One region of the Lacrimispora sp. YZC11 genome, then DNA from elsewhere that is predicted to be linked to it. Evidence: predicted binding sites of a transcription regulator. Region 1 holds the regulator's gene; each other region holds the start of a gene.
The links. The regulator HrcA, encoded in region 1, represses chaperone genes, less so after heat shock. The targets are predictions, from matches to a motif close to TGTTAGCACTCNNNNNNNNNGAGTGCTAACA.

Region 1 (6,978 bases):
CGGAATGGTGACTTTAAATTTCTTTCTTTTTGTATTGTATCCGCTGCCATAGCAATCCGGACATTTCTCTTTAACGATTTTCCCGCTGCCTCCGCAGTCCGGACAGGTCTGGACGTTCTGTATCTGGCCGAAGAAGGATTGCTGGGTATACATGATCTTTCCTTTTCCATTACATTTTGAACATGTAACTGGTGAGGTTCCAGCTTTTGCGCCACTTCCATGACAGGAGGAACACTCTTCCTTGAAATTGATCTCAATCTCCTTCTCGCAGCCGAAAATCGCATCCTCAAACGTGATGCGGATGCTTGTTCTGACATTGGCTCCCCTAGATGGCCCATTATATTGGGCGCTGCTTCTTCGTCCTCCGCCAAAGATATCTCCGAATATATCTCCGAATATATCTCCCATGTCTGCTCCGCTAAAATCAAAGCCGCCAAAGCCACCTGCTCCCCCGCTTCCGTCAAAGGCAGCAGAACCGAACTGGTCATACTGGCGTCTCTTATCAGGATCGCTAAGGACACTGTAGGCCTCGGAAGCCAGCTTAAACTTCTCAGCAGCCGCAGCATCTCCGGGATTTGTGTCAGGATGGTATTTCTTAGCTAATGCCCTGTAAGCTTTCTTAATCGCTGCATCATCCGCATCCTTTGGAATGCCCAGGGTTTCATAATAATCTTTCTTACTCTCTGCCATCTTAGGTCTACCTTTCATAGATTAAGGAAATTCGATTCACCTTTGGCTCACCGAACGGCAAAGCTCCCAAATACCCTTAAGGGTAAACCACAGTCTTCGCTGTCGAGGAACTCATGCCTGAAGAAATTCGGAAAAAGTGCTGTATCGCTACAACACTTTCTCCAAAGTCCTGTCTACTGACCAGACTAGTTTACACCTCTTTGTAATCGCCGTCAACTACATCGCTGTCCTGATAGGTGGCATTTTCTGCTCCCATATCAGGGCCTGCGCCCTGGGCTCCGCCCCCAGCCTGGGCCTGCTCATAAACCTTTGCAAACAAAGCCTGTGCACTGTTCATCAGTTTTTCTTTGCCGGACTTGATGTCTTCAATCTGAGCATCAGTCATATCATCGATCGGAGCTCTGCCTATCGCTTCTTTTAATGCATTTAAATCTGCTTCCACAGATGCCTTATCGTTTGCATCGATCTTTTCTCCTACTTCCTGCAGAGCTTTCTCTGTCTGGAATACCATGGAGTCCGCATCGTTTCTTGCGTCAATGCCGTCCTTACGCTTCTTATCCTGAGCCTCATATTCAGCTGCTTCCTTGACTGCCTTATCAATATCGGTGTCAGACATGTTGGAGCCGGAAGTGATGGTAATATGCTGTTCCTTGCCTGTACCCAAATCCTTAGCAGAAACATTTACGATACCGTTGGCATCGATATCAAAGGTAACCTCGACCTGAGGAACGCCTCTTCTTGCAGGCGGAATTCCATCCAGACGGAATTGGCCTAAGGTCTTGTTATCTCTTGCAAACTGTCTCTCACCCTGTACCACGTGGATGTCAACCGCTGTCTGGTTGTCAGCCGCTGTGGAGAAGATCTGGCTCTTCTTTGTGGGGATAGTCGTATTTCTTTCGATCAGTCTGGTAGCAACACCACCCATGGTCTCTATGGATAAGGAAAGTGGAGTTACGTCCAGAAGCAGGATATCGCCTGCACCTGCATCACCTGCAAGCTTACCGCCCTGGATGCTGGCGCCGATGGCAACACATTCATCCGGGTTCAAGGATTTAGAAGGCTCTTTGCCTGTCAGCTGTTTTACTTTCTCCTGTGCAGACAGCATACGGGTGGATCCGCCTACTAACAATACTTTTCCTAATTCTGCGGCAGTAATGCCCGCATCTCTTAATGCATTCTGTACCGGAACCGCGGTGCGCTCGATGAGATCTGCTGTCAGCTCATCAAATTTGGCTCTGGTCAGGTTCATATCCAGATGCTTTGGTCCTTCTGAGGTAGCAGTGATAAACGGAAGGTTGATGTTGGTGGTCGTTGCGGAGGATAATTCCTTCTTTGCCTTCTCAGCAGCCTCTCTTAATCTCTGCATTGCCATCTTGTCGCCGGATAAATCAACGCCCTCTGCCTTCTTAAATTCATCCACCATCCACTGGGTTACGCGGTTATCAAAATCATCACCGCCCAGACGGGTGTCGCCGTTGGTAGAAAGAACTTCGATGACTCCGTCGCCGATTTCAATGATGGAAACATCGAAGGTACCGCCGCCTAAGTCATATACCATGATCTTCTGCTCTTTTTCATTATCAAGTCCATAAGCCAGAGCTGCCGCTGTCGGCTCGTTGATGATACGCTTTACGTCAAGACCGGCAATCTTACCGGCATCCTTGGTTGCCTGGCGCTGTGCATCGTTAAAATATGCCGGTACGGTAATAACCGCCTCGGTTACTTTTTCTCCTAAATAGGCCTCTGCATCCGCCTTTAATTTCTGAAGGATCATGGCAGAAATTTCCTGAGGACTGTAATTTTTTCCGTCAATCGCTACCTTGTAGTCCGTGCCAATGTGTCTTTTGATGGAAGAGATGGTACGGTCAGAGTTAGTTACTGCCTGACGCTTTGCAGGCTCGCCTACAAGTCTCTCTCCATTTTTAGTAAATGCAACAACGGACGGTGTGGTTCTTACGCCTTCGCTGTTGGGAATTACAACTGGTTTACCGCCTTCCATAACGGCTACACAGCTATTTGTTGTACCTAAGTCAATACCAATGATCTTGCCCATAGTTTTTTCCTCCTATTAATAAACAAACTATAAATGATTACCTTTTTCCTGCCCATATTGGGGCAAAAGGTATACCTGGAATGTATGATCTGCTTCCTGATGCTATATTACTAATTAGCCACCTGCACCATGGAATGCCTTACCACGGTGTCGCGGTAGGTGTAACCCTTCTGGAGTTCCTGGGAGATTACATTCTCACCCAGTGACTCATCTTCAATATGCATTACCGCATTATGGAAATTAGGATCAAACGGCTTTCCAACTGCTTCAATCGGTTTTACACCGGCTTCTTCCAGCGTTTTCATAAGCTGTTTGTATATCATTTCCATTCCGTCTGCAAAAGGAGCGTTTTTTTCGTCCTCAGAAATGGCTGCAAGGCCTCTTTCAAAATTATCGACTACCGGAAGAATCCGTTCAACGATATCCTTTGCTCCGATTTCAAACATGGCTGACTTTTCTTTTTCTGTTCTCTTGCGGTAATTATCAAATTCAGCCATGGACCTCTGAAGGCGGTCCGTCAGTTCCTCTATTTTTTCATCCCTTGGATCCTTTTTCTCTTTCTTTTTTCCAAAAAGGCCCTTTTTCCCGGATTCTTCTTTGGAATTCTCCTCAGCCGTTTCTTCCTCCGGAACATTTTCCTGGGTTCCATCGTCCCCGCAGGCTTCTGCACCTTCTATTTCTTTTTCAGCGGAAACGGCATCCTCTGTATAAATAGTCTCATCTGCCAGCTTCTCATCTGTTTTCACATCTTCCATGCTCAATGCTCTACCCTTTACCTTTCATCTTTTTTCAAAATGGTATCCAGCTGCGTCATGAGATTGCGCAATGTGCTGAGCACCTTTTCATAATCCATCCGTTTCGGACCAATGATTCCAATGGTACCTCTTAAGCCTTCGCCCAGTTCATAGTTAGCGGTTACAATGCTACAGTCGTTCATTGTCTTAACAGGAGCCTCATCGCCGATGTATACCTGGATACCGGATCCGCTCTCCGAGCTGTTCATATCATCGATCAGCCCTTGTAAAAGATCCTTCTGCTCCAGTGTACCGATAAGCTTACTGGCCCTTACTCCGTCACTTAACTCCGGATACTTGAAAATGTTCGTAGCACCGCTGGTATAAATCTGAAGGTCTTCATCATCCCCCCGGATGGCGCCAGCCACCTCGGTGAGAACCCGGTCCACCACATCACAGTGGGGCCCTGCCTGAACCTTCATCCTGCTGATCACTTCAAGATTGATTTCCTCTATGGCCAGCCCGTTAAGGGCATTGTTAAGAAGAATGTTAAGATTTAAAAGTCCTTCGTCATCTAATTCCGTATGGATTGGAATCATGGCATTCTTAATAATATTGCCTTCTACCACAATTACCACAAGAAGCTTTTCTTCATCAACTTTGGAAAGCTGGATAAACTTCAGTTTGTTCCGGTGGTACTGGGGCGCACTGATCATTGCAGCGTAATTGGTGTTCTGTGCAAGAAGCTTTGCCATCTGCTTTAACAGGAGCTCTACCCTATCCACCCGCTTTAATATCATATCCTTGATCTCAGTGACTTCCTCTTCTTTTTCCTGCATGATCTGGTCCACATAAAAGCGGTATCCCCTGTCAGAAGGAATCCTTCCGGCGGAGGTGTGGGGCTGCATGATATATCCCAGTTCCTCCAGATCAGACATCTCATTCCGGATGGTAGCAGAACTTAAGTTCAAATCCGTATACTTTGATATGGTACGGGAACCTACCGGTTCTCCGGTTTCCAGATAAGTTTTGATGATTGCTTTTAATATAGTTATTTTTCGCTCATCCAACTGATCCCTGTCACTCAAACTGCCCCACTTCCTTTCTGAGTCTTTTTGTTAGCACTCAACGTTTAGGAGTGCTAACATCTTCTTTTCATAATATATTCTTTTTTTCTACTTTTGTCAATACATTCCTGTAAAATTTTTTGGTGAAGTTTTTGTGACCTGCTTGTACATTTTTCCTCATTTATCAATTAAATATTACAAAGCTGTTGACATTATTTTCTTGACATTTAACACTTTTGTAATATAATGGTAATTAAGACACCATAACAACACGATTGCGAGGTAAGGTTGAAAGAAAGACGTCTTACAACCTTGAGCTTGTGAATCAACTGGATATGCAAGCATATCCGCTTGATCCATTTGGAGGTAAATTATGAATAGTTTTTCAGGGAAAAAGAGGATCACCGGATTCCTGACACTTCTTTGTATCCTGCTGTTGTCTACAACTGCACTGGCAGCCGAGACTACGGGAAAAGACCAAACTGTGAATCAAGTACAGTCCGAAAACACTGGAACGAATCACCAAACCATACAAACTGGAACGGAAAATCAGACGGCATCAGCCAGTACCGAGACGCTTTCTGGGGAAATCGGACCTGGTATTCAGAAAAAAACTCCGGAACCAGTAAAATCAGAAGAGCCGGCAAAACCGGTTTATGAAAAAGGAGAATCCCTGGGGCTCTTCTCCGCTACAGCATATTGTCCGGGCAGCGAAAACTCCGGCAAGCAGTGCCGGACCTATTCCGGCACGGTTCCGCAGCCGCAGCATACCATATCCGCGGACATCACAATCCTTCCTCTTGGAACAAAGGTCATGATTGACGGCATCGTTTATACCGTTGAGGACATCGGAAGCGGCGTGAAAGGAAACAAAGTAGATATTTTCTTCGCAACCCGTGCAGAAGCATTGGATTTTGGAAGGCAAACAAAAGAATTATTTGCGGTCATTGAACGGTAGGTAATGCCATATGACACCGCAGAGCAGCGAATCACTTCACTGTTCTGCGGTTTTTTTTCGCCTTAACCTTGACAAAATTGGAAAAATGTGTAAAATGATTACTTGTACCTCATTTATTACAATTCTGTTACATATAATTATAAATATATTTAAAATATGTTACAGTTTGTAAAAAAGAAAGGAAGTATTTGTAATATGCAAAGAACAAACCGAATTCACTGGTTCTTCGGAACCTTACTAATGATGACATTTTTCCTAATAAGCACATGGAACGTTTTGGCGGCTCAGACGACAGGCATTATTGACAATGCGGACGAAAACAGTGTCCGGGGCTGGGCCATTAACAGCTCTGATCCCAGCTCTGCGGCAGAAGTAAAAATTGTCATTACCAACCAGTCAAACGGCCAGGTCACAGCGGAGCTTACCACCACTGCTTCCAAGTACCGGGAGGATCTGGTATCCAACGGAACCGGAAATTATGGTTTTGAGATACAGGTTCCCTGGAATTCCTACGGAGACAGCACTTACCTGGTGGAGGCCTATACAGGAGGCCAGAAGCTCTCCGGTACCAGAGTACATGGAGTAGGCGCTGCCGCTGCCGCAAGTCTTCAGAACAGCGGCACTAATCTCCGTTCCCTGGGGGCATTTAAAACCACGGCCTACTGTCCCTGCCGAAAGTGTTCCGGAGGCTGGGGAGGACGTACCAGCACGGGAACCATTGCAACTGCAAACCATACCATTTCTGTTGATCCAAGGGTCATTCCCTATGGCAGCCGTATCATGATAAACGGAGCCATCTATACGGCAGAGGATTGCGGAGGCGGGGTCAAGGGAAATCACATTGATATTTTCTTCAATACCCATGGAGAAACCCGCGCCTATGGCACCAGAAGCGTAGAAGCGTATCTCGTTCAATAATACAAATTCCATAAGAAAAGCCCGGTGAAGATTTTACTTTTTACCGGGCTTTTTATAAGTTTAATTACATGGGTCCAAGTGGTCCATTTCTGTATTTTACGTTCTTACGGCAATCTCTCTTATCATACGCATTAGTTCTAACGCGCTTCGGAATGCTACATAATTTTTAGATGTCAGCCTACCGGTCACGATTCCCTGAATACTGGCGTTCTGGCGATGTTCTATTTTGACGATCAATGATTCTTTTGCCTGAACAGCGCGGAAACTTAAGGTCTTACTATCCTGCAGCTGAATTTTTGCCTTTACTGGTATTTTGTTTTTTCCCTTAGTCCTGTATGCATATTCTTCTGACATTTTTTTATTAAGAAACCTTGGATCCATGGAGGGCTGGGGAGTTCCGACCCAGTCGCATATTTCATCTAGTTTAAGAATTAAATCGCCTACACTGGAAAACCACACAGGTCCGTCTATATAGCAGTTAAGGATTTCACCATATAAATTTCCTTCTTTTTTTCCATGAAAACAAATGAGCATCGTACTGACCCGGTCTGTTACAGT
Region 2 (6,978 bases), 1.1 Mb from region 1:
TTCCTCCCTCTTTTACATTAGGACAGGAAATGTTGATCTCCAGCATATCCACCGGCTCATCCGCCAGCCGCTCCACAACTTCAATATAATCTTCTGTGGTCTTTCCGCATACATTGACAATGATTTTCGTATCGTACTTCTTTAAAAATGGAATGTCTCTCTTAATAAAAACTTCCATTCCCGGATTCTGAAGGCCGATGGCATTGATCATACCTCCGTAGGTTTCTGCGATTCTGGGTGTAGGATTACCTGGCCAAGGCACATTGGCCACACCTTTCGTAACCACAGCGCCCAAATGATTTAAATCAATCATCTCGCTGTATTCCTCACCGGAACCAAAGGTGCCGGAAGCAGTCATAACCGGATTCTTAAGCTCCACTCCGGCCAGATTCACTTTCGTATTCATCTAAAATTCTACCTCCTCAGCCTTAAATACCGGACCATCCTTGCAGATACGCTTATTGTGAACCATGGAATGCTCGTCCACTGACTTACTTTTGCATACACAGGCAAGACAGGCTCCTATGCCGCAAGCCATCTTTTCTTCCAGGGAAAGATAACACTCCATTTCATTTTCAAAGGCATAGGCCTTAAGAGCCTTCAGCATGGGGGTGGGGCCGCAGGCAAAAATCACATCGCCTTTTAAGCCGTGTTCCCGGATGGCATCTAACACATTGCCCTTGGTCCCAGAGCTCCCGTCCTCCGTGGCGACATAAGTATCCCCATACGGGTGAAATTCTTCATTTAAAAACAGGGAATCCCGGTATCCAAGCACCACCTGCTTCTCACAAGGCAAATGCTTTGCCAGCTCCAGCATGGGAGGAATTCCGATTCCCCCGCCAATCAAAAATGCCTTTTTCTCTTTTCCGCCGGCTTCAAGAGGAAATCCATTGCCCAAAGGTCCCAAGACTTCAACGGAATCTCCTTCTTTGTAATGGGAGAATTCTTCCGTTCCTCCTCCTACTACCCTGTACACCAGCCTTAAAAGCCCCTTGTCCTTATCTGTCTCGCAAATGCTGATGGGTCGGGGCAAGAGCTTTGCCCCATCCTTTGTATATAGGTCAACAAACTGTCCCGGCTCTGCCTGGGCAGTGATTTCCTTTGTCTTAATCCACATGCTGTATACATCGTCTCCAAGCCGTGTCTGGCTGGCAACCACTGCAATTTCCTTTACCTTTGCCATGCGATCCCCCTATAATACCCTGTTGATATCGGAAACCATGTCAATAACCGCCTGTCTGGAGGCTTCACCAAAATGCTCTCCGCCAAACCGGGCGTAGCTTTCAGATTTATAGGCTGCAATAATTCCCCTGGAGGAGTTTACAATGGCTCCCAGGCCGTCCTCGTTAAAACAAGCCTTTAAATCCTCTGCCGTACCTCCCTGGGCACCGTATCCTGGTACCAGGAAATAGGTGTTTGGCATCAGCTTTCGGAGAATCCTGCTCATCTCAGGATAGGTAGCCCCCACAACAGCTCCCACATTGCTGTAAGCGCCATCCATGCAGTCTGCTCCCCATTCAACGACCTTATCTGCAACCAGTTCATACAGCGGCCTTCCGTCAATCAGCTGATCCTGGAATTCACCGCTGGAAGGATTGGAGGTTTTCACCAGAACGAAAAGACCCTTGTCTTCTTTCTTGCATACATCCACAAAGGGCTTCACGCCATCGGTCCCCAAATATGGATTGACCGTAAGGAAATCTGTACCGAAAGCAGAAAAGCTTTTGTTTCCAACCTTCACCTGACCGATGTGTGCCGTAGCATAAGCGGCTGATGTGGAACCAATATCTCCTCTCTTAGCATCTCCAATGACGAAAAGCCCCTTTTCCTGGCAATAATTCACAGTCTTTGTATACGCTTTCAGGCCTTCGATGCCAAACTGTTCGTACATGGCAATCTGAGGCTTAACGGATGGGATTAGATCATATACATGATCAATGATTTCTTTATTGAACTGCCAAATAGCTTCCGCAGCACCTTCTAAGGATTCACCGAATTCTTCAAATGCCTTCTTCGTAACCTGCTCTGGTATATAGTTTAACATGGGGTCCAAACCTACGCAGATTGGGGCCTTTGTTTTTTGAATTTTGTCTATTAACTGCCTGATCATAGCTTCCTCCTTGGATCTCTTCGCCCTTATTTTTCTCTATTCTTACCAATTCTATCATAAGAAAGAACTGGCTTCAAGCCTTTTGCCAAACTGATCGAAAAAATCCTGGTCCCTGTCATAGGGAGTAAGATAAAACTGCTTTAAAACATACATGCTGACCTTATTTGCCAATGCCTGATCCCCATCTTCTTCCATTCTTTGCTCCAGCCGTTTTAAGAAGAAATGCCAGTCAAACACGAATTTTTCATGCCGCTTTACGTCAGGGGTATCAATCCATTTGCGCACCTTGACCTTTGACCTGTTTTCTCTCCTGCACTCATGCACCTGGAGAAAATACTGAAACCCCTTTTCATCATAGATCCGCCCCAATGGGAACAAACGGCAGATTCCAGGGCGGAAGCTATGGATCCCGCATCGTCCTTCCTGGTTTAAAAAGCCGCACTTTTCCCCTTCTCCTCCCATTTTTAAGTTGGGAAGCACGATTCCATCCACCACATTTAGTTCCAGCTTATCTGCCAGCAGCTCCTCCAGAGTACAATGGAGATTTTCCGTCAGCCGGAAACAGTCGAGGGGGTCCAGGATAACCGACTGCCCCATCCCCTGGCAGCAGGCAAAACAGCCCTTGCAATCACCGCAGTCCGCCTTTACCATATCGTTTAAGCCATATATTTTTCCATCTGAGATCTCTTTCCAATCGATTTCCCGTTTCATGAATAATCTTCCTCAACTTTCTTTTTAACAAACATGGTTATTCTACCATTTCCGGCCAATACATTCAATGGCAGATTCATTTCTTTATTAAAATCAGCACTGTTCTATATGAAGTCATAAATCCAGGGTTTCACAAATTTTTCACAAATCAATTAGCACTCACCTCTTGACAGTGCTGATAGTGTGTGTTATATTACATGTATAACAAATAGCAATGCACCGGAAAGCCGGTGACAAATATATTACCAAAAAAGGAGGAACTCTTCATGTTATTAACCAGAAGAAATAACTTATTTGATGAATTTTTCAATGATCCGTTTTTTTCGGATGCATATCAAAGCAAACAGGCCCTGATGAAAACCGACATCGAAGACAGCGGAAACGACTATGTCATTGAAATCGAGCTTCCAGGTTATAAAAAAGAGGAAGTGCGTGCCGAATTAAAAGAAGGTTATCTGACCATTTACGCGGAAACTGTTTCCGAAAATGAAGAGAAGGACCAGAAAAATTTTATCCGCAGGGAGCGTTACAGCGGTTCTGTGAAAAGAAGCTTTTATGTAGGTTCCGGCTTAAAACAGGAAGATGTCAAGGCTTCCTTTGAAAACGGCATCCTGAAGCTGGTTGTTCCAAAAGAATCTCCAAAGCAGATCGAAGAGAATCACTATATCACCATTGAGTAAAATAATCCGGAATAGGCAAAAAGGGAAGGCCCCCATTCAGGGCCTTCCCTTTCTATCTGTACCAGTCGAACGATCTTATCAGCATTTATACTCTTTTAAAAATGCAGTAGTTACATATGCCCCGCTTTTATAAGACTTTTTCTCCATGGCTTCCTCTGCTTCCAGCTTTACATTCATCCACATTTCTTCCGCAGCAATGGTCAAGTGAGCAAGCATGATCCCTGTACCGATCTCCCGCATGGACACAAGAGAAGATGACGGCAGGAATTCCCTGCAGGAAAACACATAGATTCTGTCATGATAGACGATAAAACGCCAGGGCTGGGTATTCATGGCCGACGGAGCGAGGCGGACAGCTTTTAATATATTCTTTAAGGATTCTCCTGCTTCTTCCTTAAACACGCATAATTCCTTTAAAGGAAGCCGCTTCGCCGTTGCAGGGTCACGGTAAAGCAGGGTTTTGGGATAGCCAAAGGCAACGACGATCACCTGCTTTAACCCTGCCGACCCAGACTCCGGAACCTTGGTACTCCCCAGATAACAGGTTCCAAGCCCTTTTCCTGTCATATATAAAAGAACATGCTCCAGTACATATCCCGCGTTTGCCAGATATCCCTCCTTCTCCTCGGAGTAAAAAACCAGATAATAAGGCGCCTCCACCTTCCACAGCCCTTTAGCAGGCACATGGTCTTCCATATTTTCACTTATTTCCAGCTTAATCTGAATATCCCCGTGCAGTCTTGGAATGTTAACCCCAAAATAAAGAATGTCCTTTAACAGCTGCTCCGGGACTTCTTCCTTTTTAAATTTCCTGATCGATCTTCTTTTAAATATCATCTGATACAGATTCATACCTGCTCCCCTCTCCTCTATCCAACAACCGGACTTAAATAAGCCGGCTCATTTCTTCCAAAAGCCCGGCAAACACCTGGAGTGCATCCTTCACCGGCTCAGCAGTCCCCATGTCTACGCCGCAAAGCTTTAATAAGTCTATGGGAGTCATGGAATTTCCGCCGCTTAAAAATTCATAATATCCCTTGACCGCTTTCTCATCTCCCTTAAGAATCCTGCTGCTGATGGCGATGGCAGCCGAAAACCCTGTGGCATACTGGTATACGTAAAACGGTGTATAAAAATGCGGGATTCTGGACCATTCATAATCAATTTCCTGATCAACCACCATATCAGGGCCAAAGTACTCCTCATTCAGCCGGTGATATATCCTGCAAAGGACCTCCGCAGTGAGCACCTCTCCTTCCCCTGCCCGGCGATGGGTTTCTGCTTCAAACTCCGCAAACATGGCCTGCCGGTAAAGAGTCCCACGGAAACTGTCCATAAAATGATTAACAAGGTATGCCCGTTCCTTTTTATCTGACGTGGTTTCCAATAAATGACGGATAAGCAGTGCCTCATTGCAGGTAGAAGCCACCTCCGCCACAAAAATCTTATATCCTGCGTCAATATAGGTCTGGTTTTTATCGGAAAACCAACTATGGAGTGCATGCCCCATCTCATGGGCCAGAGTGAAAACACTGTCAAGGGTTCCGTTAAAGTTTAACAGCACATAGGGATGGATCCCGTAAACTCCCCAGGAATAGGCACCGCTCCGCTTTCCTTCATTTTCATACACATCAATCCACCGGTTGCTGAAGCCTTCTCTTAAAAGAGACAAATATTCCTCTCCCAGCGGCTTTAAGCCCTCCAGCACCATGGCCTTTGCTTCCTCAAAGGTGATTTTTCGCTCTTCCCTTGAAACCATGGGTACATATAGGTCATACATATGCAGTTCATCTACCCCAAGGGCCTTCTTTCTGATGGAGACATATCCATGGAGACTGGGCAGACCCTCATGAACTGCTTTTATGAGATTATCATACACTTCCTCCGGAATCTCATTCTCCCCAAGAGAATGGGCTCTGGCAGAGGAATAATTTCTTGCTTTGGCGTAAAAAGCTGCCTGTTTCACATTGGAAGAAAAAGTTGCAGCCAGGGTATTGCCAAACTGTCCATAGACGCTGTACAAAGCCTCAAACGCAGACATTCTCACCCTTCTGTCCTGCTTTTCCATAAGGGCAACATAATTTCCATGGGTTATCTTAACAGGCTGATTCTTTTCATCCATTATTTCAGGAAATTTTACATCCGCATTGTTAAACATATTGAAGATCTCAGAAGGGGCGGATGTTGCCTCCAAGGATTTTGCCAGCAGGGCTTCCATAGGGGCTGATAGCGTATGGGCCTTCTTCTTTAAAATAATTTCAAAGGTTCTTTCATAACGCTTAAGCTCCGGTGTGTTCTTCCGGTACCGGCCAAGGGTTTCCCCCGGTATTTCCAGGATTTCCGGTATCAAAAATGATGACAGCCCGGCCGCTTCATAGGAAAGGGACCTTGCCCTTGAGGAAAATTCCTGATATCTGGCATTGCCCGTATTTTCATCGGATTTCTGCTTTCCGTATACGAATAATGTTTCTATTTTCAGGGATATTTCCTCATCAAACTTCAGACAGGAAAAAAGCACCTCGCCAGAATCCGCCAGATGTCCTTCATATCTTTTATAACCTGAAAGCGAGCGTTCTGTTTCACGGAACAGATCCTCCCATGCACTCTCAGACGGTAGTATGTCCGCAAGGTTCCAGGTATCGCAAACCGGTATTTCTTCTCTCTTTTTCAAATAAATCCCTCCCACTCCTTCACTTGTGTTTATTCTATCACCCATATTTCAAAGAGACAATCAGCAATATGGAAAATATTTTATTGAATTTTGACATTTTTTTATTGTTTTTATTATCGGAAGCAAATAACGCTTCCGATAATCGGATGGACGGGCTAAAGGCAGCCCTTTTATCTTCACTTGCGTTGCAAGTTCAGATCAACTATACTATACGAAAACGAACCAGGAGTCCAGCCATGATTATGATACGAACGAAAAACCCTAGTAAAACGCAAATCAGTGACTTACACCGACTGCAGGAAGCCTGCAGAAAACATGACCATATTTCTCTCACCTTTCCTATGGATGAGGGCTGTATCTTTTACTTATTATACGACGAAGACAGCCTCTTATCCGCCCTTTCCACTTTTTTTAATGAAAACGGGGACTATGAATGCTGCGCTTATACCCTTCCGTCAAACAGGCAGCAGGGATATTTCATGATGCTTTTAGAAGAGCTGATGAAGGAAACGGACGACAGTGACCTGGTCTTTCCTGTGGAGGAAACCTGTGAGGATACTGTCCAAACCCTTAATGCCTTAGAAGCCTCCCTTTGGTATCAGGAGCATATGATGGAGCTTTCCTCTTCCGCCTTTTTGAAAACCGGTTTGGTAAAAAACAACCTTTTTTCTGCGTCTCTTACGTTCTCCATGGTTACTGATGACAAAGAAGGACCTTCCTTATGTACCTTTCTGACAAAGGACAGCCCTGTGGGTTCCTGCTATCTGGATTTCCGGGGACAGTCGGCCTATTTATATGGGTTTGAA
Region 3 (6,978 bases), 200 kb from region 1:
CATATCTTTGATACATTGACAGTGGTAAATCCTGAGACCGGTGTATTGGAGCCCTCGTTGGCAGAAAGCTGGGAGCAGACTTCTGATACCAGTTATGTATTTAAACTTCGCCAGGATGTAAAATTCCATGATGGTTCTCAAATGACAGCGGAGGATGTTAAATTTTCTCTGGACCGGGCAATTAAATCTGCAGCAGTATCTTATATCGTAGACTTTATTGATACGGTCAATGCAGTGGATGAGTATACGGTGGAAATTACCCTGGATGCCCCATATGCACCGGCACTTCGTAATTTGTCTGTTCCCTTTGCGGCAATTGTCCCTAAGAAAGCAGTGGAGCAGGACGAAGAGGGATTTAAGCTTCATCCGATTGGTTCCGGTCCTTACAAATTTGCTGATTGGAAGCAGGGAGATTCTGCCCGGCTGGAAGCATTTGACGAATATTGGGGAACTCCGGCAGCAACCAGGAATCTGGTAATGCGCGTTATTCCTGAGGCATCTCAGAGAACGATCGCACTGGAAACGGGTGAAGTCGATCTGGCCTATGATATCCTGCCTAATGATATGGCCAAGATTGATGATAATCCTAAGCTGACGCTGTTTGAGGCGCCATCACTGTCTTGTTACTATATCTCTATGAATATGAATAAGGTACCATTTGACAGTGCAAAAGTCAGAGAGGCACTTAACTATGCCATAGACCGCCAGACACTGATTGATACGATTGCCTGCGGCGCCGGCCAGCCTGCGGATGCGATCATCGCACCATTGGTATTTGGCTACTATAGTCCGGGTGCATATGAGTATAATCCGGAGAAAGCAAAGGAATTACTGGCAGAAGCCGGTTATCCGGATGGATTTACCACCAGCATCTGGGTAAATGATAATCAGGCACGGGTTGAGATCTGTCAGGCGATCCAGGCTATGCTTCAGGATGTCGGCATCACCTGCAATGTGGAGGTGATGGAATTTGGAAGCTTTATCTCCCGCACCTCAGCCGGAGAGCATGACATGGGCTACTTTGGATGGGTAACATCAACCACCGATGCGGATTATACTTATTATTCTCTGGAGCATTCCAGTCAGCAGGGGGCAGCAGGAAACCGCTCCTTTATCAATGATCCGGAAGTTGACAAGCTGATTGAGACCGGAAGAAGCAGTGCAGATGAACAGGTTCGCCGGAAGGCATATGAAGATCTGGCGGTTAAGTTAAAAGAAATCGGCAACAATGCACCAATTTACTACAGTTCCATCACGGCAGGTGCCAGTGCAAAAGTAGAGAATTTTGTGATTGATCCCATCGGATACCATAAGTTGGATCAGGTAAAAGTAGCAAAATAATATTGTGGAAACACACTGATAAAAAAGACAGGTGGGTGCTGCATATCATGTGGTGCCCTGCCTGCTTTCTGATGTTGGTAAGGTTGAAAGAAATCATCTTTCAACTTTGATAGAGTGAATCAAATATGTAGAAATTCAGGAGACGATAAAATGAGATTAGCAAATTTGACCTGGCCCAAAGCAGAGCGGTATTTTAAAGAAAATGATATGGTGCTGGTATCCATAGGAAGCATCGAATGCCATGGCAGACATCTGCCTTTAGGAACGGACACCATGATACCGGACCGGATTTTGGAACTGATCGAAGCGAAAGATGATATTCTGATTGCGCCCACCATTCCTTATGGAGCCTGCCAGTCGCTGGCGGATTATCCGGGTACCGTGAATATTGACATAGAGGTACTGTATCAATTTTTATATCAGGTGATTGACAACCTCTACCGTCATGGAGCCAGGAAGATTCTTGTACTTAACGGTCACGGCGGGAATATTAAGGTGATTGAACGGGTTGGACTGGACTTTCGAAAAAAAGGAGCCATGGTAGTCATGTTGAACTGGTGGCTGATGGCATGGGATATGAATCCGGCCTGGAAGGGCGGTCATGGAGGCGGAGAGGAAACGGCAGGCATTATGGCTGTGGATCCGGCTCTGGTTGATGTTTCAGAAATTGGCGGTCCTCTGGAACTGGAAAATATCAATGAGAATCTGGTGGCTACCGGTTTCCGTTCCATTCGCTTCAAAGGAGTAGAGTTTGAAATTCTGCGTTCTACACAGGAAGTGACGGACAATGGCTGGATTGGACCAGATCATCCGAATACGGCAACTGTAGAATGGGGTGTAGAGATGATTCAGACGACTGCAGATTATATAGTGGATCTGATCGAGGAACTGAAGACAGTAAAACTATAGTGTATTTGACAAAGGAGAGTGTGGAATGGATAAGAACCAGACGTTGCAGATGATTGGAGCGATATCGGATGCCAATGGGGTATCCGGATTTGAGGATCTGGTGGTGGAAACAGTCCGGAAACATGCAAATGGGCTGGGGCGCTTTGAGGAAGACAGCCTGCGTAATCTCTATATATACCGGAAGGAGAATAAGGGCGGACGGCTGATCGTCCAGTTGGATGCCCATAGCGATGAGGTGGGTTTCATGGTTCAGGCCATTCGCCCGGACGGAACTCTGCAGATGATACCTTTAGGAGGCTGGGTAAACAGCAATATTCCGGCTCACCGGGTCTGGGTAAGAAATGCAGACGGGGAGTATATTCCAGGGATTACTGCCAGCATACCGCCTCACTATCTGACTGAGGCGCAGCGGAATGCACCTCTGGATATCCGGGATATTACCGTGGATATCGGAGCTGTATCGCGGGAGGAAGCGATCGAAAAATTTCATATCCGTATCGGAGAGCCGATTGCACCGGATGTAAGTTTTGAATACCAGGAAAAGCACGATCTGATGTTCGGCAAGAGCTTTGACTGCCGGTTGGGATGTGCTTCTATCATAAGTACTTTACAGGAACTGGAAGGAACGGAGCTGGATGTGGATGTGATCGGGGGAATTGCTTCCCAGGAGGAAGTAGGTGTCCGCGGAGCCAGTCTGACCTGCCGTCAGATTAAGCCGGATATAGCGATTGTATTTGAAGGCTGTCCGGCGGATGATACTTCTGTGGCAGCCTATGAGGTACAGACAGCTATTAAGCGGGGACCAATGCTTCGCCATATCGATGCCCGGATGATTACCAATCCACGTTTTCAGCGATATGCTCTGAATTTGTGCAAAGAGCTTGAAATTCCTGTGCAGGAGGCAGTCCGCAGGGCTGGCGCAACCAACGGAGCGGCTATTCATTTATCTAATCACGGAGTTCCTACAATTGTGATTGGAGTACCGGTACGGTATGCTCATACCCATTATGGAATTTCTTCCTATGATGATTATCAGAACGGCGTACGTCTGGCCTGTGAAATTTTGAAGCGTCTGAATGAAAAGGTGATCCGCAGTTTTTAAGATGATGTAAGGGGATCCGGAGGAAGATCAGATGAAAAAAGCCACTGGAGAGCGTATGCTTTCCAGTGGCTTTTTTAGTTTCTGCTTCCAGATTATGATTAATCCATTTCTTCTTCCACAATGGTAGTAGTTTCATCGGCCAGTTCCTTAAGTGCTGCCCCGGTGGATTGTGCTGCTTCCTTTGCTGCATCAATTCCATCCTCTGCCGCTTCTTTTACTGCATCGGCAGCCACTTCTGCTGTTTCTTTTATAGAGTCTGCCGTCTCTTTGGCTTTATCAGCAAGATGTTCTGCGGCACCGGCAGCATAATCCAAACCGCCATCTTCTGTAGTATCTTCGTCATCTAAAAACGTATCTGTCTGTTCTTTTGCAGAATCAAACATGTCCTTTGCGGTAAATGCAACGGCAGAAGCCGCTTCCTTTGCCGTATCAGAGACAATGCTCGCCGCATCCTTTACCAGGTTTTTTGCCGCACTCACCGCATCCTTGGCAGCGTCTGCCATATGGTCAGCGGCGACCTTAAATTCATCCTTATTCGCATGCAAGGAGACATAGTTGCGGTTCATCGTGCTGTCAATTTTGGAAATGTCGTCATTTCCCTCATCCTCAAAATCATGGAAATTTTCTTCCAGTTCTTTGTGGAAGGATTTGTACTTCGTAAAATAAGAGATACCGGCAGCTACAACGCCGGCCACAGTGGCGAGTGCCACGAATTTCCCAAACCCATTACCCTTTTTTGCCATTTGAAACACTCCTTTCCTTATTGCCGTCCATGTATTCTAAGCATAGAGGTATGCCTGCAAGGCGCTTCCTTTTCTCGGCTTATGCTTTATGGGCATAATGGTGCGCTTGTAAGGCGCTTTATTCTCTTAGTTATTGTAATACGTTCATTGAAAAAAATAAAGGTATATAATAAGAAAATTTCTATAAACTATGTAAGTAAAGGAGAAAATCACACAAATATGGTAAAAATGTAAAAAATATATAAAGTTAGCACTCAACTATTGACAGTGCTAATAATGAGTGATATAACTTAGTATGTGAATAAAATAAAACTTCTTTCGGAAGGCCAAAGAAAGAAATAATAAGCAGAAAGCTATGAGGAGGAATTGCAATGAAATTAGTACCATTATTTGACAAAGTTGTGTTAAGACCATTGGTTGCAGAGGAGACAACAAAGTCCGGTATTGTTCTGCCGGGTCAGGCAAAAGAGAAACCGCAGCAGGCGGAAGTTATCGCAGTAGGACCAGGCGGTCTGGTAGACGGCAAGGAAGTTACCATGCAGGTTAAAGTGGGCGATAAAGTAATCTTCTCCAAATATTCAGGAACAGAAATAGAGACCGGAGAAGAGAGCGAAAAATATGTGATCGTTAAGCAGAATGACATATTAGCAGTGATCGAATAATCAAGAAGGCGATACCGCAGTCATAAGGTCAGGTTTTAGATAATACGTATATTTATTTTAACAGAAAACAGGAGGAATGAATCATGGCAAAGCAGATTAAATATGGCGTTGATGCCAGAAAAGCACTTGAATCTGGAGTGAATCAGTTAGCAGATACTGTTCGTGTAACATTAGGGCCTAAGGGCAGAAACGTTGTACTGGATAAATCTTTTGGCTCACCGCTCATCACAAATGATGGCGTTACCATTGCAAAGGAAATCGAGCTGGAAGATGCTTTTGAAAATATGGGCGCTCAGCTTGTAAAAGAGGTCGCTACAAAGACCAATGACGTAGCCGGTGACGGTACTACTACAGCTACCGTTTTAGCTCAGGCTATGATCAATGAAGGAATGAAGAACCTGGCAGCAGGCGCTAACCCAATTGTTTTAAGAAAGGGTATGAAAAAAGCGACTGAAGCAGCGGTAGAAGCGATTGCAAAGATGAGCGAGCCGATCAAGGGCAAGGCATCCATCGCAAAAGTTGCAGCCATTTCCGCATCAGATGATGAGGTAGGCGAGATGGTAGCAGACGCTATGGAAAAGGTTTCCAACAACGGTGTCATCACCATTGAAGAATCCAAGACCATGAAGACAGAGCTGGATCTGGTGGAAGGTATGCAGTTTGACAGAGGTTATATTTCTGCTTACATGTGCACCGATATGGAAAAGATGGAAGCTAATTTAGATGATCCATACATTCTTATTACCGATAAGAAGATTTCAAACATTCAGGAGATCCTTCCTTTATTAGAGCAGGTGGTTCAGTCCGGTGCAAGACTTCTCATCATCGCAGAAGATGTGGAAGGCGAGGCTTTAACAACCTTAATCGTTAATAAATTAAGAGGAACCTTCAATGTAATTGCGGTAAAGGCTCCTGGCTATGGCGACAGAAGAAAAGAGATGTTACAGGATATCGCTGTTTTAACAGGCGGTACCGTGATTTCCGATGAATTAGGCTATGAGCTTAAGAATGCAACTCTTGATCTTTTAGGACGTGCAAAATCCGTTAAGGTTCAGAAGGAAAATACCGTAATCGTAGACGGCTGCGGCGATAAGGAAGCAATCACTGCAAGAATCGGCCAGATCAAGGGCCAGATCGAAGAGACTACTTCTGATTTTGACAGAGAAAAATTACAGGAAAGACTTGCAAAATTATCCGGCGGTGTCGCAGTAATCCGTGTAGGTGCTGCAACAGAAACCGAGATGAAGGAAGCAAAGCTTCGGATGGAAGATGCTTTATCTGCAGCAAGAGCAGCAGTTGAAGAAGGCGTTATTGCAGGCGGCGGTTCTGCTTACGTACATGCTATCACTCAGATTGAAGAACTTGTGAAGAATTTAGAAGGCGATGAGAGAACCGGTGGAAAGATCATCTTAAAGGCTCTTGAATCTCCGTTATATCACATTGTAGCCAATGCAGGCCTGGAAGGAAGCGTAATCATCAATAAGGTGAGAGAGTCCAAGGTAGGAACCGGCTTTGACGCATATAAGGAAGAATACGTAGACATGGTAGAAGCAGGCATCCTGGATCCGACTAAGGTTACCAGAAGTGCGCTTCAAAATGCTACAAGTGTTGCATCTACCTTATTGACAACAGAGTCCGTTGTTGCTAATATTAAAGAAAAAGTACCTGCAATGCCAACTCCAGGCGGAATGGATATGATGTAACATTCACGAAAGTGATGAGCAGTGCGAAACGGAATATAAAAATTTTTTCGTTGTGCTTGCACATAAGAAAAAATTTTTATATTCTGTTTCATAGGGCGAATGCCCGTGAGGGAGTAAAGCCACAGGCTTTACTCCCTGCACTGCGGACTTCCGTAACACCAAACATATCCCCTTACACCCAATAAAAGCGGATAAGCTCCCCCCCTGAGAACCCATGCAGGAAAGAGGAAAGGACCCAGATCGTTATGAATGAAATGTATGCAGAATGGCTTGTAAAACGAAAGTCTCCGGCCTATACCATGTTGATAAAAATTGCGATGGGAATCCTGTGCGTGATTGCATTTTTCCTCTCAATGTCTCCGGTTTTCGGAATTTTTGGAGTGATCATCCTGCTTGCAGCCGTTGCGGCCACATACTTTGTATTCCGCAACAGCGAGGTGGAATTTGAATATTTATATGTGACCAACACTCTTTCCATTGACCGGATTTACGGCAGAAGTAAGAGAAAGAAGGCCTGG

Region 2: AC27IJ_RS06965 (Hsp20/alpha crystallin family protein) is a predicted target of HrcA. The motif match lies at 2,972-3,002, and genes of this name have one in related genera.
Region 3: AC27IJ_RS11235 (co-chaperone GroES) is a predicted target of HrcA. The motif match lies at 4,341-4,371, and genes of this name have one in related genera.

What each region holds. Positions count from the first base shown of each region.
Region 1 is NZ_BAAJYQ010000006.1:1,267,258-1,274,235, forward strand. Features, by position in the region: gene dnaJ (molecular chaperone DnaJ) at 1-690, opposite strand, end outside; gene dnaK (molecular chaperone DnaK) at 881-2,743, opposite strand; gene grpE (nucleotide exchange factor GrpE) at 2,854-3,498, opposite strand; gene hrcA (heat-inducible transcriptional repressor HrcA) at 3,516-4,565, opposite strand; gene AC27IJ_RS12125 (3D domain-containing protein) at 4,918-5,502, shown strand; gene AC27IJ_RS12130 (3D domain-containing protein) at 5,698-6,420, shown strand; gene AC27IJ_RS12135 (hypothetical protein) at 6,517-6,978, opposite strand, start outside.
Region 2 is NZ_BAAJYQ010000006.1:150,769-157,746, forward strand. Features, by position in the region: gene AC27IJ_RS06945 (dihydroorotate dehydrogenase) at 1-406, opposite strand, end outside; gene AC27IJ_RS06950 (dihydroorotate dehydrogenase electron transfer subunit) at 407-1,183, opposite strand; gene pyrF (orotidine-5'-phosphate decarboxylase) at 1,193-2,110, opposite strand; gene AC27IJ_RS06960 (YkgJ family cysteine cluster protein) at 2,165-2,821, opposite strand; gene AC27IJ_RS06965 (Hsp20/alpha crystallin family protein) at 3,088-3,501, shown strand; gene AC27IJ_RS06970 (nitroreductase family protein) at 3,580-4,353, opposite strand; gene pepF (oligoendopeptidase F) at 4,388-6,172, opposite strand; gene AC27IJ_RS06980 (GNAT family N-acetyltransferase) at 6,409-6,978, shown strand, end outside.
Region 3 is NZ_BAAJYQ010000006.1:1,069,356-1,076,333, reverse strand. Features, by position in the region: gene AC27IJ_RS11255 (ABC transporter substrate-binding protein) at 1-1,341, shown strand, start outside; gene AC27IJ_RS11250 (creatininase family protein) at 1,492-2,250, shown strand; gene AC27IJ_RS11245 (M42 family metallopeptidase) at 2,276-3,352, shown strand; gene AC27IJ_RS11240 (prolipoprotein diacylglyceryl transferase) at 3,451-4,095, opposite strand; gene AC27IJ_RS11235 (co-chaperone GroES) at 4,467-4,757, shown strand; gene groL (chaperonin GroEL) at 4,841-6,460, shown strand; gene AC27IJ_RS11225 (DUF6106 family protein) at 6,706-6,978, shown strand, end outside.